Regions from separate parts of the Plantibacter sp. CFBP 8798 genome, predicted to be linked through region 2. Evidence: predicted binding sites of a transcription regulator. Region 2 holds the regulator's gene; the other holds the start of a gene.
The links. The regulator HrcA, encoded in region 2, represses chaperone genes, less so after heat shock. The targets are predictions, from matches to a motif close to TTNGCACTCGNNNNNNNCGAGTGCNAA.

Region 1: groES (co-chaperone GroES) is a predicted target of HrcA. The motif match lies at 4,380-4,406, and genes of this name have one in related genera.

Annotation. Positions count from the first base shown of each region.
Region 1 is NZ_JACYTS010000001.1:1,387,586-1,395,129, forward strand. Features, by position in the region: gene tsaB (tRNA (adenosine(37)-N6)-threonylcarbamoyltransferase complex dimerization subunit type 1 TsaB) at 1-626, shown strand, start outside; gene rimI (ribosomal protein S18-alanine N-acetyltransferase) at 623-1,159, shown strand; gene tsaD (tRNA (adenosine(37)-N6)-threonylcarbamoyltransferase complex transferase subunit TsaD) at 1,156-2,214, shown strand; gene IFU30_RS06585 (DUF4190 domain-containing protein) at 2,309-3,079, shown strand; gene IFU30_RS06590 (class I SAM-dependent methyltransferase) at 3,119-4,324, opposite strand; gene groES (co-chaperone GroES) at 4,483-4,779, shown strand; gene rarD (EamA family transporter RarD) at 4,981-5,913, shown strand; gene IFU30_RS06605 (ABC transporter substrate-binding protein) at 6,101-7,378, shown strand.
Region 2 is NZ_JACYTS010000002.1:568,795-576,338, forward strand. Features, by position in the region: gene IFU30_RS09685 (16S rRNA (uracil(1498)-N(3))-methyltransferase) at 44-781, opposite strand; gene dnaJ (molecular chaperone DnaJ) at 783-1,904, opposite strand; gene hrcA (heat-inducible transcriptional repressor HrcA) at 1,959-2,981, opposite strand; gene IFU30_RS20375 (DUF4870 domain-containing protein) at 3,198-3,755, shown strand; gene hemW (radical SAM family heme chaperone HemW) at 3,825-5,051, opposite strand; gene IFU30_RS20880 (DUF1990 family protein) at 5,062-5,706, opposite strand; gene lepA (translation elongation factor 4) at 5,703-7,544, opposite strand, start outside.

The DNA of each region.
Region 1 (7,544 bases), on a different contig from region 2:
TGTTGGCGATCGATACATCCGCGGGTTCGAGCGTCGCCGTCGTCACCCTGGGTGGCGAGGTGCTGGCCGAACGGTCCTCCGACGACCCGATGCGGCACGCCGAGGTCATCGGGACGCTCATCGCCGGATGCCTCGACGACGCCGGGATCGAGGTCGCCACGCTCACCGGGCTGGTCGCGGGTATGGGACCAGGGCCGTTCACCGGACTCCGGATCGGGATCGCCGCGGCCCGCAGCTTCGGGATCGGCGCAGGCCTCCCGGTGCACCCCGTGGTGAGCCACGACGCGATCGCGCTCGACGCCTACCGTTCCGGTTCCGCCGCAGCCGACGCCACGCTCCTCGTGGTCACGGATGCCCGCCGTCGCGAACGCTACTGGACCAGCTACGCCGGACTCGACGCAGCCGGCCTCCCGGTCCGCGTGCAAGGGCCGGCCCTGGCGAAACCCGACGAGCTGCCGACCTCCGAATCCGCGCGCCTCGACGCGCTGGTCGTCCCCGCCGGGGCACTGGGACAGGTCGCCGCCGCACTCCTCGCCACCGATGGTGGATTCGCGGGGGAGGAGCCGTTGTACCTCCGCTCGCCCGACGTCACGATGTCAGCGGGCGCCAAGCGGGTGACGGCGTGAGCTGGTCGCTGCGCCGCGCCGGTGTCGCCGACCTCGACGCGATCATGGAGCTCGAGCACACCGTTTTCGTGAACGACGCGTGGTCGGCGGACATGATGCGCGCCGAACTGTCGTCGCCGCACGGCTACTACCTCGTCGCGACGGAGGTCGACGGCGACGACGCGACACTCGCCGGCTACGGCGGTCTCTTCGCACCGTCCCGGTCCGACGACGCCGACATCCAGACCATCGCCGTCGCCGGGCACGCCAGAGGACGAGGGCTCGGACGACTCCTCATGCAGGCGCTCATCGAGCAGGCCCGGCAGCAGGACGTCACCCAGGTGTTCCTCGAGGTCAGGGCCGACAACCCCGTGGCGATCGCACTGTACCGGAGTCTCGGCTTCGAGGAACTCGGCGTCCGCCCCGGCTACTACCAGCCGGACGACGTCGACGCCATCGTCATGCGACTCACGGTCCAGCCGAGGCCACCCATGCCCGCCCACGGGCAGTCCCCGCTCGACCCGACCGACCAGCACCCCGGGAGCATCGCGTGAACCGTGCAGAACCGCTCGTCCTCGGCATCGAGACGAGCTGCGACGAGACCGGGATCGGCATCGTCCGCGGACACCACCTGCTGGCGAACACTATCGCCTCGAGCATGGACGAGCACGCACGGTACGGCGGCGTCGTCCCGGAGGTCGCCGCACGAGCCCACCTCGAGGCGCTCGAGCCCACGCTCACGGCGGCGCTCGCCGAGGCCGGCATCGCGTTGGCCGACCTCGACGCCGTCGCGGTGACGAGTGGCCCCGGCCTGTCCGGCGCACTCATGGTCGGCGTCGGCGCAGCGAAGGCGCTCGCCGTGTCCCTCGGTAAACCGCTGTACGCCGTGAACCACCTCGTCGGTCACGTCGGCGCGGACGTCCTCGACTCCGAAGACGGGACGATCGAGTACCCGACGATCGCCCTGCTCGTGTCCGGCGGGCACACCTCGCTGCTCCTCGTGCGGGACCTCGTGTCGGATGTCGAACTGCTCGGCGAGACCATCGACGACGCGGCGGGCGAGGCCTTCGACAAGGTCGCGCGCATCCTGGGTCTGCCGTACCCGGGCGGGCCGCAGATCGACCGGGCGGCCGTCGGCGGCGACCCGAAGGCGATCCGCTTCCCCCGCGGACTCAGCCTGCCGAAGGACATGGAGCGGCATCGCTACGACTTCTCCTTCTCCGGCCTGAAGACGGCCGTGGCGCGCTGGGTCGAGGCGAAGCAGGACGCGGGGGAGCCGGTCCCCGTCGCGGACGTCGCCGCCAGCTTCCGCGAGGCCGTCGTCGACGTGCTCGTCTCGAAGGCGGTCAAGGCGTGCACCGAGCTCGGTGTGCCCCGCCTGCTGCTGGGGGGCGGTGTCATCGCGAACGCACGGCTCCGCGAGGTGGCAGCCGAACGCACCGCCTCGGCCGGGATCGAACTCCGCATCCCGCCGTTGCAGCTGTGCACCGACAACGGCGCGATGATCGCCGCGCTCGCCGCGCAGCTCATCTCCGCCGGACACGAGCCGTCCTCGCTCGACTTCGGCGCCGACTCGACCCTGCCGGTCACCGAGATCCAGGTGCACTGACCGCTCGACGAGCCGTCTCGCGGCCGTCGACCGGGTGCGCAGACGTCGGCGCATAGGATGGGCCGGTACCCGGTCACGGATCGAAGGAGCGGCGATGGATCAGCACGAGCACCCCGACGGACGACCTCAGCACCAGGACGGTGCGGTGGACGGGCAGTCGCGCCCGCCGCAGGCCGAGCAGCCGAACGGGCAGCCGCAGCAGCCGTGGGGGCAGCAGCCCCAGCCCCAGCAGCCGCAGCAGCCCTGGTCGCCGTACCAGCCGCCACAGCCCTCCCAGCAGGCCGGCGTCGCGCCGCAGGGCCAGCAGCAGCCGTATCAGCCTCAGCCCCAGGCCCAGCAGCAGCCGTACCAGCCTCAGGCCCAGGCCCAACAGCCGTACCAGCCTCTGGGTCAGGCCTCCCCGCCGCCCACGGATTGGCAGCGCGGCGCCGGCGCGCCCGTCACGCCACCGACGCGCCCTGCCCAGCAGGGCTCATCCCCCTCGGCCCCTCCGGCGGGTTGGCAGGGCGATCACGCGACCTATCTCCAGACGGTGCCGACGGCGGTCTACCAGGCGCCGAGCCAGGGTGGCTACGCCGCGTACCAGCAGTCGCAGACGCAGACCCCTGCCGCGTCGACCGGGACCTCGCGGAGCACCTGGTCGCTCATCACCGGTGTCGTCGGGCTCGTCGTGTCGGTCTTCGTCGGTTGGGGCTTTCCCCTGTCGATCGCCGCGATCGTGCTCGGGTTCGGAGCCAGGCGTCGCGAGCCGCAGGGCCGAGGTCGCGCCCTCACCGGCCTCGTGACCGGGTTCGTCGGCCTCGCCTGCTCGGTCGGCTGGCTCGTCTACAGCGTCGTCGTGATCATCGGGTACGTCTCGACCTGATCCTCCTCGGGGCGCTGCGGCCCGGCGGAGGCCGTCGGGTCAGGCGTCGGTGGCCGGCGTCACCCGTTCGACGAGCAGCGCACTGTGTTTGCCGGCGATCCTCGTGAGGATGATTGTCGCCGAGCCGTCGCCCTTGAGCGAGAGGCGCTTCCGGAACGCCGCGGGGTCGACGTCGACGCCCCGTTTCTTGATCTCGAGGACGCCGATCCCGCGATCACGCATCGTGCGCTTGAGGACCTTCTCGTCCATCGGCAGCCGTTCGAGCACCCGGAAGGTCGTGGCGAACGGCGAGCTCGTCGCGGTGTCGGAGGTCAGGTAGGCGATGCCCTGGCCGAGCATGCCGGCCTCCAACCGGATGGCGAGGTCGCCGATGAGTCGGGCCCGGATCACGGATCCGTCGGGTTCGTGCACGTAGTCGCCGAGCTCCCGCACCGGGGCGTCGTCGGCGTCGGCCTCGGCGCGCAACTCGTGGTGGACGCCGTCCGCGAGGAGGAGCGCGGACCGTCGGACATCCGGACGGGCCAGCGGGCCGAACCAGAGCGCCATCTCGACGAGCTGTCCGTCGACCGACACCCACTGCGCCTCGGCGTCGTCGGGGATGAGGGAGCGGTCGAATCCGGGCCCGAGCTTGACGCCTGTGGGAAGGCGGGTCGCCGCACCGAAGACCAGGTCGAGGGACGGGGTGTAGTCGGCGGCACTCGACAGCCGCGCGGTGTCGGCGTGTCCTGCGGTGCGCCGCGCGGGATCGAACCAGACCGCGTCGAAGTCGTCGAGGGAGACGTCTTCGGCGGCGGCGTTCCGCACGGTCGCCGTGGGGAACGGAGCGAGGTTGTAGCTGGCGATGGCCGCGGTGACCTCGTCGATGTCGACCGCCGTGACCTCCAGGTCGAGCGAGGCCATGGCCATCGAGTCGGCGCCGATGCCGCTGCCGAGGTCGGCGATGCGCGTGAGGCCGGCCCGGGCGAACCGCCCGGCGTGCAGCGCGGCGACGGGAAGGCGTGTGGCCTGTTCGAGCCCGGCCTCGGTGAACAGCATGCGGCCGGCGAACGGTCCGAACTTGCCGACAGCCTTCTGCCTCAATCGCGACTGCGTGAGGACCGCCGCGACCAGCTCGGGGGAGTGGCCCTCCTTGCGCAGGCGCCCGACCAGGCGGACGGCCTCGTCCTTCGTCGGGTAAGGGGGGAGGGAGTCGAGGAGCCTGAGGCCGTCGGCCGTGAGGAGTTCGACGAGTTCCGAACGGTCCATGGTCAGCGGGCCTCGGGCGGAGCTGGATGCATCCGGCAACGGTAGCAGTCGCTGATTGGCACTCGCATTGCATGAGTGCCAGAACATGCCTACACTGGAATCAGCACTCTCGCAGTGTGAGTGCTAACCACGTCTTCGTTTCAAGAAAGAGGTCAACCGTGTCGGTCTCCATCAAGCCGCTCGAGGATCGCATCGTCATCAAGCAGGTCGAGGCAGAGCAGACCACCGCTTCCGGTCTGGTCATCCCCGACACCGCCAAGGAGAAGCCCCAGGAGGGCGAGGTCGTGGCGGTCGGACCCGGTCGCATCGACGACAACGGCAACCGCGTGCCGCTCGACGTCGCCGTCGGCGACAAGGTGATCTACTCCAAGTACGGTGGCACCGAGGTCAAGTACGCCGGTGAGGACTACCTCGTCCTGTCCGCGCGCGACGTCCTCGCAGTCGTCGTCCGCTAGTCACCAGCGCACGGATCCGGCGGCTCAAGCCGCTCAACAGCCCGAATGGCATTCGCCGTTCGGGCTGTGTCCGTTTCCGGAGGGTGTCGCGGGGAGTCGCGGGTCTAGCCTGGACCAGTGCAGAACCCCAGCGATCCAGCCGACGTCGACATCCACCCCGTCACCGTCGACGGGGGAGGGGATCGACGTGCGAGCGTCGCCGTGCCCCAGCAGGGGAGCCGGTCCGGACTGCTCTCGGCGGTCGCCGCCTACTGCCTCTGGGGAGCGCTCCCGCTCTACTTCATCGCCCTCGCACCGGCCGGCGCCTTCGAGGTCGTGGCGTGGCGGATCCTGTTCTCCCTCGTCTTCTGCGCCGTCCTCATCCTGGCGACCCGTTCCTGGCGTCGACTGTTCGGCATCCTCCGCCAGCGCCGCATCGTCCTGACGATGGGCCTCGCCGGAGCGCTCATCTACGTCAACTGGCAGACGTACGTCTACGGTGCGCTCAACGGCCAAGTGGTCGAGGCGTCGCTCGGGTACTTCATCAACCCGATCGTGACCGTCTTCCTCGGCGTCTTCTTCCTCCGCGAGCGGCTGCGTCCAGCCCAATGGGCTGCGGTGGTCGTGAGCGTGATCGCGGTCCTCGTCCTCGCGATCGGGCACGGCAGCGTCCCCTGGATCGCCCTCATCCTGGCCTTCTCATTCGGCCTCTACGGCTACATCAAGAAATTGGTGGGCGGCTCGGTCGACGCCGTGTCCGGGTTGACGCTCGAGACCGTGTGGCTGATGCCGGTCGCGATCGCCCAGCTCATCGCTGTCGGCGTGACCGGTGGGCTGACCATCGGCACCGCGGGCGTCGGGCACGCCCTGCTGCTCGTCGGCGCCGGCGTCATCACCGCCGTCCCGCTCCTGCTGTTCGCGGCGGCTGCCCGCCGCCTCCCGCTCACCTGGATGGGTTTCATCCAGTACTTCGCACCGATCATCCAGTTCGTCGTCGGTGTCGCCGTCCTGCACGAGGCGATGCCGCCGGAGCGCTGGTTGGGCTTCGGTCTCGTGTGGCTGGCGCTCGCGATCCTCACCGTCGACATGCTCGTCGCCTCAACGCGGGGTCGTCGGGCCGCCGGGGCCGAACGGCGCCGCTCCACGCGGGTCTGAACAGCGGATTCCAGCGCTGATCGCGCGACCACTGCAGGAAAAGCGCGAAACAGGCCCTCCTGAGGTAACGATTTGGTCGTGTTACACGCTTGTAACGTCAACGACATTGTCCAGCGCACGTGCAGCGGATAACTTGACTCAACGGCAGCCCCTGGAGCTGCCACTCTTCTGACAAGCAAGGAGTACCATGAGCGTCTTTTCGAAGGCCACGGCCGCTCGCTCCCGCCCACGTTCCATCGTTCTCGGTGGCATCGCACTGATCGGAGCCAGCGCGCTGGTCCTGAGCGGTTGCGCCTCAAGTGGTAGCGGCGACAGCGGCAGCAGCAGCAAGCCTGCTGGCGACCTGACCCTGAAGCTCGGCACGGCGTTGCCGCAGACCGGTAACCTCGCGTTCCTCGGCCCGCCCGAGGAGGCCGGTGTCGGTCTCGCGGTCAAGGAGGTCAACGACGCCGACCTCGGCATCAAGATCGACCTGACGCTCGGCGACTCGGGTGACTCCGACAACAAGGCGTACGCGACCGAGGTCCCCCGTCTGCTCTCCGAGGGCGTCACGGCCATCATCGGTGCAGCGTCCTCGGGTGTGTCGAAGCTCTTCATCGACGAAGTCACCGGCGCAGGCGTCATCCAGTTCTCCCCGGCGAACACCTCCGCGGACTTCACGACGTGGGACGACAACGGTCTCTACTGGCGGACGGCGCCGTCCGACGTGCTGCAGGGCGAGGTCCTCGGGAACCTGATCGCGGAGGACGGCAACGCCACCCTCGGCATCATCTACCTGAACGACTCGTACGGCACCGGCCTCGCGAAGTTCACCAAGGAGGCCTTCGAGAGCGCCGGCGGTGAAGTGGTCGCCGAGCAGTCGTACAACACCGGTGACACCTCGTTCGACGCGCAGATCAGCGCGGTCAAGGCGGAGAACCCCGACGCGATCGCGATCATCGCGTTCGAGGAGACCAAGACGATCGTCCCCGGTCTCGCCGGCTTCCCGTCGGACAAGCTCTACTTCGTCGACGGCAACCTCGCCGACTACAGCGCGGACTTCGCTCCGGGCACCCTGACGGGCGCCAAGGGCACGCTGCCCGGTCTCGACACCGCGAAGCTCGGTGACTTCACCGACCGCCTCCAGGCGTTCGTGAAGGACGAGGGCGGCGAGCCGCTGAAGGACTACAGCTACGCGGCTGAATCCTACGACGCCGTCATCCTGCTCGCCCTCGCGGCGCTGCAGGCCGGTTCGACCGAGGGTGCCGACATGGCGGCCCAGCTCCAGTCCGTGTCCGGTGGCAAGGACAAGGGCGAGAAGGTGACCACCTTCGAAGAGGGTGCGAAGGCCATCGCCGACGGCAAGAAGATCGACTACGACGGCAACTCCGGTCCGATCACGTTCGACGAGAACGGTGACCCGACCGAGGCGACGATCGGTATCTACCAGTACGGTGACGACAACAAGTACACCCGCACCAACTAGTCGCCCACGCGACTGACGAGGCCCCGGAGCGATCCGGGGCCTTCGTCGTGCCCGGCCCCCGATGCACCCCGCGTGTGGTGTGCCGTGTGTGGTGGCGCCAGCGCGGTGCGCTGACGCGAGCGCGGGTCCAGCGCGTGGGCGCGGGTCTCCAGAGACCCGCGCCCAC
Region 2 (7,544 bases):
AGTCTAAGGTTCGTGGCGGCCTCATGCGCGGGCTGGTGGATCGTCACCACCGACCGAGCAGCAGGTTGAGCGCGGCGATCGCCGCCGGTCCTGCCGTCGAGGTGCGCAGGACGCCCGAGCCGATCCGGACCTCGACGGCGCCGGCCGCTTCGAGCCGTTCGCGCTCCGCCGGCGAGATGCCGCCCTCCGGACCGACGACGAGCACGAGTTCCTCGGCGAGCAGGGCCGACGGGTCGAGCTCCGAGAGAGCGAGTGCCGCGCTGGGTTCGAGCACGAGGACGGTCCGGCCGGCGACGATCGACGCGAGTCCGCGGGTGTCGACGACCTCGGCCACCTCGGGGACCCGTGCGCGGATCGACTGCTTCGACGCCTCCCGCACGATGAGCTGCCAGCGCGCACGGCCCTTGACCGCTTTGTCGCCCTGCCATCTCGAGATGCTGCGCTCGGCGCCCCACGGGACGATCCGGTCGACACCCAGCTCGGTCGCCGCCTGGATGGCGAGTTCGTCGCGATCACCCTTGGCCAGCGCCTGCACGAGGACGAGCCCGGGACGGTTCTCCGGATGCACCACGACCGATTCGACGCGGATCTCCAACTCCCCCGGCTCGCTGCGCACGACCGGTCCGGTCGCGATCAGGCCCCGGCCGTTGCCGATCGACGTCGTCTCGCCGACCCGCAGCCGACTCACGGCGACGGCGTGCTTCGCCTCGGGCCCGCGGAGGGTCACCGAGTCGCCGACACCGGTCGATTCGAGATCCTCACGGAGGTACAGCGAACTCATCTCAACCGACGCCGTGGAAGCGGTCGCGGATCTTCGCGAACAGGCCCTGCTGGAACTGCGCGAGCGCCGGAGCACCCTGGCGTCGTCCCGAGGCGAAGCTCTTGATCAGCTCGCGTTCGCGGTGGTCGAGTTTCGTCGGCGTGACGACCTGGACGCCGATCTTGAGGTCGCCCCGGCTGTTCCCGCGGAGACGGGTGACACCGCGGTCCTTGACCGTGATGACCTCGGAGCTCTGCACGCCCGGCCGCAGCTCGACCTCGACGTCGCCGTCGAGCGCGTGGACGGTGACCTGGCGGCCGAGGATGGCGTCGGTCATCGGGACTTCGAGCGTGCACAACAGGTCGTCGCCGTCGCGGCTGAAGACGTCGTGGTGCTTGACCTTCATCTCGAGGTAGAGGTCGCCGTTCGGGCCGCCGGCCGGGCCGACCTCGCCGCTCCCCGGCATCTGCAGACGCAGACCGGTGTCGACGCCGGCCGGGATGTCGACCGAGACGGTGCGGCGGGCACGGAGCCGACCCTGACCCTGGCAGGTGACGCACGGGGTCGCGATGATCGTGCCGTAGCCGCGGCAGGTGCCGCAGGGCGCCGACGTCATGACGTTGCCGAGCAGCGAGCGGACGGCCCGCTGGATGGAGCCGGTGCCGTGACAGATGTCGCAGGTCACCGGTGAGGTGCCGGGCTGGCAGCAGGAGCCGTTGCAGGTGCTGCAGAGCACGGCGGTGTCGACCTCGAGGTCGCGGTGGGTGCCGAAGATGACCTCGTCGAGGTCGAGCTCGACGCGCAACAGGGCGTCCTCCCCGCGTGCGCGACGGGACTTGGGTCCGCGCTGCTGGCCGCCACCGCCGAAGAAGGTGTCGAAGATGTCGCCGAAGCCGCCGAACCCGGCGTCGCCGCCACCGAACCCACCAGCCTGCGGACCGAGGTCGTACTGCTGGCGCTGCTTGGGGTCGCTCAGCACGTCGTAGGCGTGCGTGACCTCCTTGAACCGTTCCGAGGCGTCGGAACCCGGGTTCACGTCGGGGTGCAGTTCGCGTGCGAGGCGGCGGTACGCCTTCTTGATCTCTTCGGGCGTCGCCTCCTTGGCGACACCGAGTGCTGCGTAGTGGTCGGGGTAGTCAGCCACTGAGGGCCTTTCGTTCGAGGTGCGGAAGGTGTTGGGGGACGCGACGAGGATGCGTCACTCGGCGTCGAGGATGCGCGAGAGGTACCTGGCGACGGCGCGGACCGCAGCCATGTTGCTCGCGTAGTCCATTCTCGTGGGGCCGAGGACGCCGAGCCGGGCGATTTCGCCACCAGAGGAACGGTAGTTCCCGGCGAGGACACTCGTGGTCTCGAGGCCGAACGACGCGTTCTCCCGCCCGATGCTGGCGACCACGCCGTCGCGCTCGGACTCCATCTCGCCGAAGAGCCGGAGCAGCACGACCTGCTGCTCGATGGCGTCCAGGACCGGATAGATGCTGCCGGGGAAGTCGTCCTCGGTGCGGGCGAGGTTGGCGGCGCCGGCCATGACGAGGCGGTCCTGGCGCTGCGCCGAGAGTTGCTCGCGCACCGCGTCGACGATGCGGACGGCCGCCGCGCGATCGAGGTCGGCGATGTCGGCTGGGACGTCGCCGATCGCGTCGTGGGCGTCGAGGAGTGGACGGCCCGCGACCGCCTCGTTGCACAGCGAGCGGAGCCGCGAGATGAGATCGTCGTCGACCGGGCTCTCCGTCTCGATGAGCCGCTGCTCGACGCGGCCGTTGTCGAGGATGATGACCGCGAGCACTCGGTTCGAGGTGACGCTCACCAACTCGAGATGCCGGACGCGTGCCCGGGAGAACATCGGGTACTGGACGAGCGCGACCTGGTTCGTCAGCTGCGAGAGCAGCCGCACCGTGCGGTGCAGGACCTCGTCGAGGTCGCCGGACGCGCCGAGGAAGGTCTCGATCGCCGTCCGTTGGGCGTTGTTCAGCGGACGGCGGTCGGCCAGGTGGTCGACGAACATCCGGTAACCCTTGTCGGTGGGCACCCGGCCGGAAGAGGTGTGGGGAGCTGCGATGAGCTCTTCGTCCTCGAGCTGCGCCATGTCGTTGCGGATGGTGGCTGCGGAGACCCCGAAGGAGTGGCGGTCGACGATCGTCTTGGAACCGACGGGCTCGCGCGAGGCGACGTAGTCCTGCACGATGACGCGGAGCACTTCGAGACCGCGATCCGACACCATCTCGATCTCCTCCCGTCATCCACCTCGGAGCGCCGACCATCAGCACTCGAAGACCCTGACTGCCAATCATATCGTGGCCTCCGCGCGGCCGTCCCTTGCGCGGCCCCGTGCCGCGGGAATACCGTTGGCCGCAGGCGTGGGTCCCTGATGAGCAACACCTGGTGCGATACGCTCAGCTGGACCAATTGAATATCACTCTCCGTGAAAGGTGCGAAGATGTCCGATCCGAACGCTCAGCCGCCCGTCGACCCAGCGAAGGGCGGGTCGGTTCCGCCTGCAGGAGACGGCGCGACGCCCCCTCCCGCAGCTCCGCAGCAGCCGCCCGCAGGCGCCTACCCGCCCCCGCCCGCCGGTGGCTACGCGCCGCCGCCGCCCGCTGCCGGCTCCTACCCGCCGCCGCCCGCAGGCGCCCCGCAGTACCAGCAGCCGTACGCCGCCGCTCAGCCCATGAGCCCGTCGGACGAGAAGCTCTGGTCGACGCTCATCCACATCGGTGGGATCTTCTTCGGATTCATCCCGCCGCTGATCGGCTACCTGGTCCTCAAGGACCGCGGCCCGTTCATCAAGGCGCACACGCTCACCGCGCTGAACTTCCAGCTGACGATGCTGATCGCGCTCGTGGTCGGCTCGATCCTGACGATCGTCGTCGTGGGTCTGTTCATCATCATCGCCGTCTACGTCGTGGTGATCGTGTTCAGCATCATCGCCGCGATCAAGGCGAACAAGGGCGAGCTGTACAGCTACCCGCTCACGATCCAGTTCATCAAGGCCTGATCCGTCGAGCCGCACGAGAACAGCCCCGTCCGGTCCGCCGGGCGGGGCTGTTCTGCGCCTCGGGCAGGGTCAGTCGCCGACCAGACGGCGGACGACCGCGTCGGCGAGGAGCCGTCCGCGGCGCGTGAGCTCCAGCCGTCCGAGCAGGGCCTGCCGTGCGTCGACCAGTTCCTCGGCGATGAGCCCGGCGACGGCCGTGCGAGCCTCGGGGGCGAGCGTCCGGATCGGGATGCCGTCCCGCGTGCGGGTGAGCAGCAGGATGCGTTCGAGTTCCCGCGTCTCGTCGTCCAGGGTCTCCCGGCCGGCGGCCGGCGACTCCCCCGCCGCGATCCGCTGGGCGTACGCCGCCGGGTGCTTGACGTTCCACCAGCGCACCCCGCCGACGTGACTGTGCGAGCCCGGGCCGACACCCCACCAGTCCTCGCCGGTCCAGTAGGAGAGGTTGTGCCGGGAGCGGTGCGTGTCGTCCGTCGCCCAGTTGCTGACCTCGTACCAGCCGTAGCCGGCCTCGGTGAGGAGATCGTCGGCGAGCTCGTACATATCGGCCTGCAGGTCTTCGTCGGGGGTCCCCACCACGCCCGAGCGGATCTGGCGCGCGAGTTTCGTTCCGGGTTCGACGATGAGCGAATAAGCCGACACGTGGTCCGGAGCGCAGGCGATCGCCGTCTCGAGTGAGACGCGCCAGTCGGCCAGGGTCTCCCCCGGCGTCCCGTAGATGAGGTCCAGGCTGACGCCGAGGCCGGCCTCGCGAGCCCACTGCACGACGAGCGGCACCCGAGCCGGATCGTGCGTGCGCTCGAGGGTGGCGAGCACGCTCGGCACGGCGGACTGCATCCCGAAGGACACCCGGGTGAATCCGGCTTCGGCGAGCGTGCGGAGGTAGGTGGCGTCGACGGAGTCGGGGTTGGCCTCGGTCGTCACTTCAGCGCCGGGAGCGAGGTCGAAGTTGTCCGTCACGCCTCGGAGCATGCGGACCAGGTCGTCAGCGGGGAGGAGGGTCGGCGTCCCGCCACCGAAGAACACGGTCGAGACCGGACGATCGGGGACGGTCGATGACGCCAGGACGGACTTGCCGAAGCGGAGTTCCGCGACCGCCTCGTCGGCGTAGTCAGACTGCTTCGCGCCGCGGAGCTCGGTCGCCGTGTAGGTGTTGAAGTCGCAGTAGCCGCATCGGACCCGGCAGAACGGGACGTGCAGGTAGACCCCGAAGTTGCGTTCGTGGGCACCGACGGCCGCCGTCTCCGGGAGGAGTCCGTCGGACGGGGCCGGATCGGCGAGTGGGAGGGCGCTCGGCACGGTCCGTCGCTCAGACGCCGCGCGACGGCAGGAGTGCGCGGAGGTAGGCGTCGTTCATGGTCTTGCGGCGGCGCTTGGAGCCGACGAGCTTCGCTGCACCCTTCGTCGGGCGGAAGAACGAGCGCACGACGATCCAGACGGAGTCGTCCTCGCGCTGCTCGATCGTGAAGGACTGCTCGCCGCTCTCCGGATCGCCCTCCATCGTGCCGATGGCCAGGCTCACGTGACCCGGCTCCTCGGTGACGGAGATGACGCGATGCGGCCCGACGAGCGGTTCCCCGCCGACGGTGCCGGCGAAGACGACCGTCGTGCCCGGCGTGATGAACGGCGTGCCGTCCTCGGCGAAGCGTTGCTCCTCGTGCGTCTCGATGGGTTCCAGCGGCGTACCGTCCTCGGCGAAGGCGATGCCGCCGTACTGCACGCCCGTGCCGGGGTGCACCTCGGAGATCTCCACGCCACTCGAGCGATGCAGCCCCCAGGTGAGGAGGGCGCTGCTCGCGAGGGCGAACCGCTCCTCGCCGCTCCCGAGGCGGAACTCGTCCTCCGACGGCACGTAACCCTCCGGCGGGTACTGCAGGAGGTCGGTCCGCTGGGTGGCACCGACGGCCGCGTAGTCGACCGCCTCGTCCTCGAACGAACTGCGTCGTGCGTTCACTTCTTGTCCTTCGTCTCCACGTCCCCGGAGAGCGCTGCGATGAACGCTTCCTGAGGCACCTCGACCTTGCCGACCATCTTCATCCGCTTCTTGCCCTCCTTCTGCTTCTCGAGGAGCTTGCGCTTGCGGGTGATGTCACCGCCGTAGCACTTGGCCAGGACGTCCTTGCGCATGGCACGGACCGACTCGCGGGCGATGATCCGCGCACCGATGGCGGCCTGGATCGGCACCTCGAACTGCTGGCGCGGGATGAGCTTCTTCAGGCGCTCGGTCATGAGCACGCCGTAGGCGTACGCCTTCTCGCGGTGGACGATGGCGCTGAACGCGTCGACCTGGTCGCCCTGCAGCAGGATGTCGACCTTCACGAGATCGGCGGCCTGCTGACCGGAGGGCTCGTAGTCGAGCGACGCGTACCCCTGCGTGCGGCTCTTCAGGTGGTCGAAGAAGTCGAAGACGATCTCACCGAGCGGCATCGTGTACCGCAGCTCGACGCGGTCCTCGCCGAGGTACTCCATGCCGAGCAGCGCACCTCGACGGCTCTGGCAGAGCTCCATGATGGTGCCCACGTAGTCCTTGGGGGCGAGGATGCCCACCTTGACCATCGGCTCCGACACCTCGAGGATCTTGCCGGAGGGGAACTCGCTGGGGTTCGTGACGGTGACGACCTGCTTGTCCTCCGTCTTCACCTCGTAGGTGACCGACGGCGCGGTGGCGATGAGGTCGAGGTCGAACTCGCGCTGCAACCGCTCGGTCACGATCTCGAGGTGGAGCAGGCCGAGGAAGCCGACGCGGAAGCCGAATCCGAGGGCGACGGAGGTCTCCGGCTCGTAGTTGAGCGAGGCGTCGGAGAGCTTCAGCTTGTCGAGCGCGTCGCGGAGGATCGGGTAGTCGCTGCCGTCGATCGGGTACAGACCGGAGAAGACCATCGGCTTCGGGTCGGTGTAGCCCGGGAGGGCGTCGGTCGCCGGCTTCACCGCGGTCGTGACGGTGTCGCCGACCTTCGACTGCCGGACGTCCTTCACGCCCGTGATGAGGTAGCCCACCTCACCGACGCCGAGGCCCTTCGTGGGCGTCGGTTCCGGCGAGCTGACGCCGATCTCGAGGAGGTCGTGCACCGCGCGCGTCGACATCATCTGGATGCGCTCGCGCGGACTCAGCTGGCCGTCGATCATGCGGACGTAGGTGACGACGCCACGGTAGGTGTCGTAGACGGAGTCGAAGATCATGGCGCGCGTGGGTGCGTCCGGGTCGCCCACGGGGTTCGGGATGCGCCCCACGACGCGGTCGAGGAGTTCCTCGACGCCCATACCGGTCTTGCCGGACACCCGCAGGACGTCTTCGGGCTTGCCGCCGATGAGGCTCGCGAGCTCCTTCGCGTACTTGTCGGGGTCTGCCGCCGGGAGGTCGATCTTGTTGAGCACCGGGATGATCTCGAGGTCGTTCTCGAGGGCGAGGTAGAGGTTCGCGAGCGTCTGCGCCTCGATACCCTGTGCCGCGTCGACGAGGAGGATCGCGCCCTCGCAGGCGGCGAGCGACCGCGAGACCTCGTAGGTGAAGTCGACGTGCCCGGGGGTGTCGATCATGTTGAGCGCGAAGGTCTCGCCATTGAGCGACCACGGCATGCGCACGGCCTGGCTCTTGATGGTGATGCCGCGCTCGCGCTCGATGTCCATGCGGTCGAGGTACTGCGCCCTCATGTCGCGGTCCGAGACGACGCCGGTGATCTGCAACATGCGGTCCGCCAGGGTCGACTTGCCGTGGTCGATGTGGGCGATGATGCAGAAGTTCCGGATGAACGCCGGGTCGGTCGATGCCGGCTCGAGGGCCTTCACTGCTTG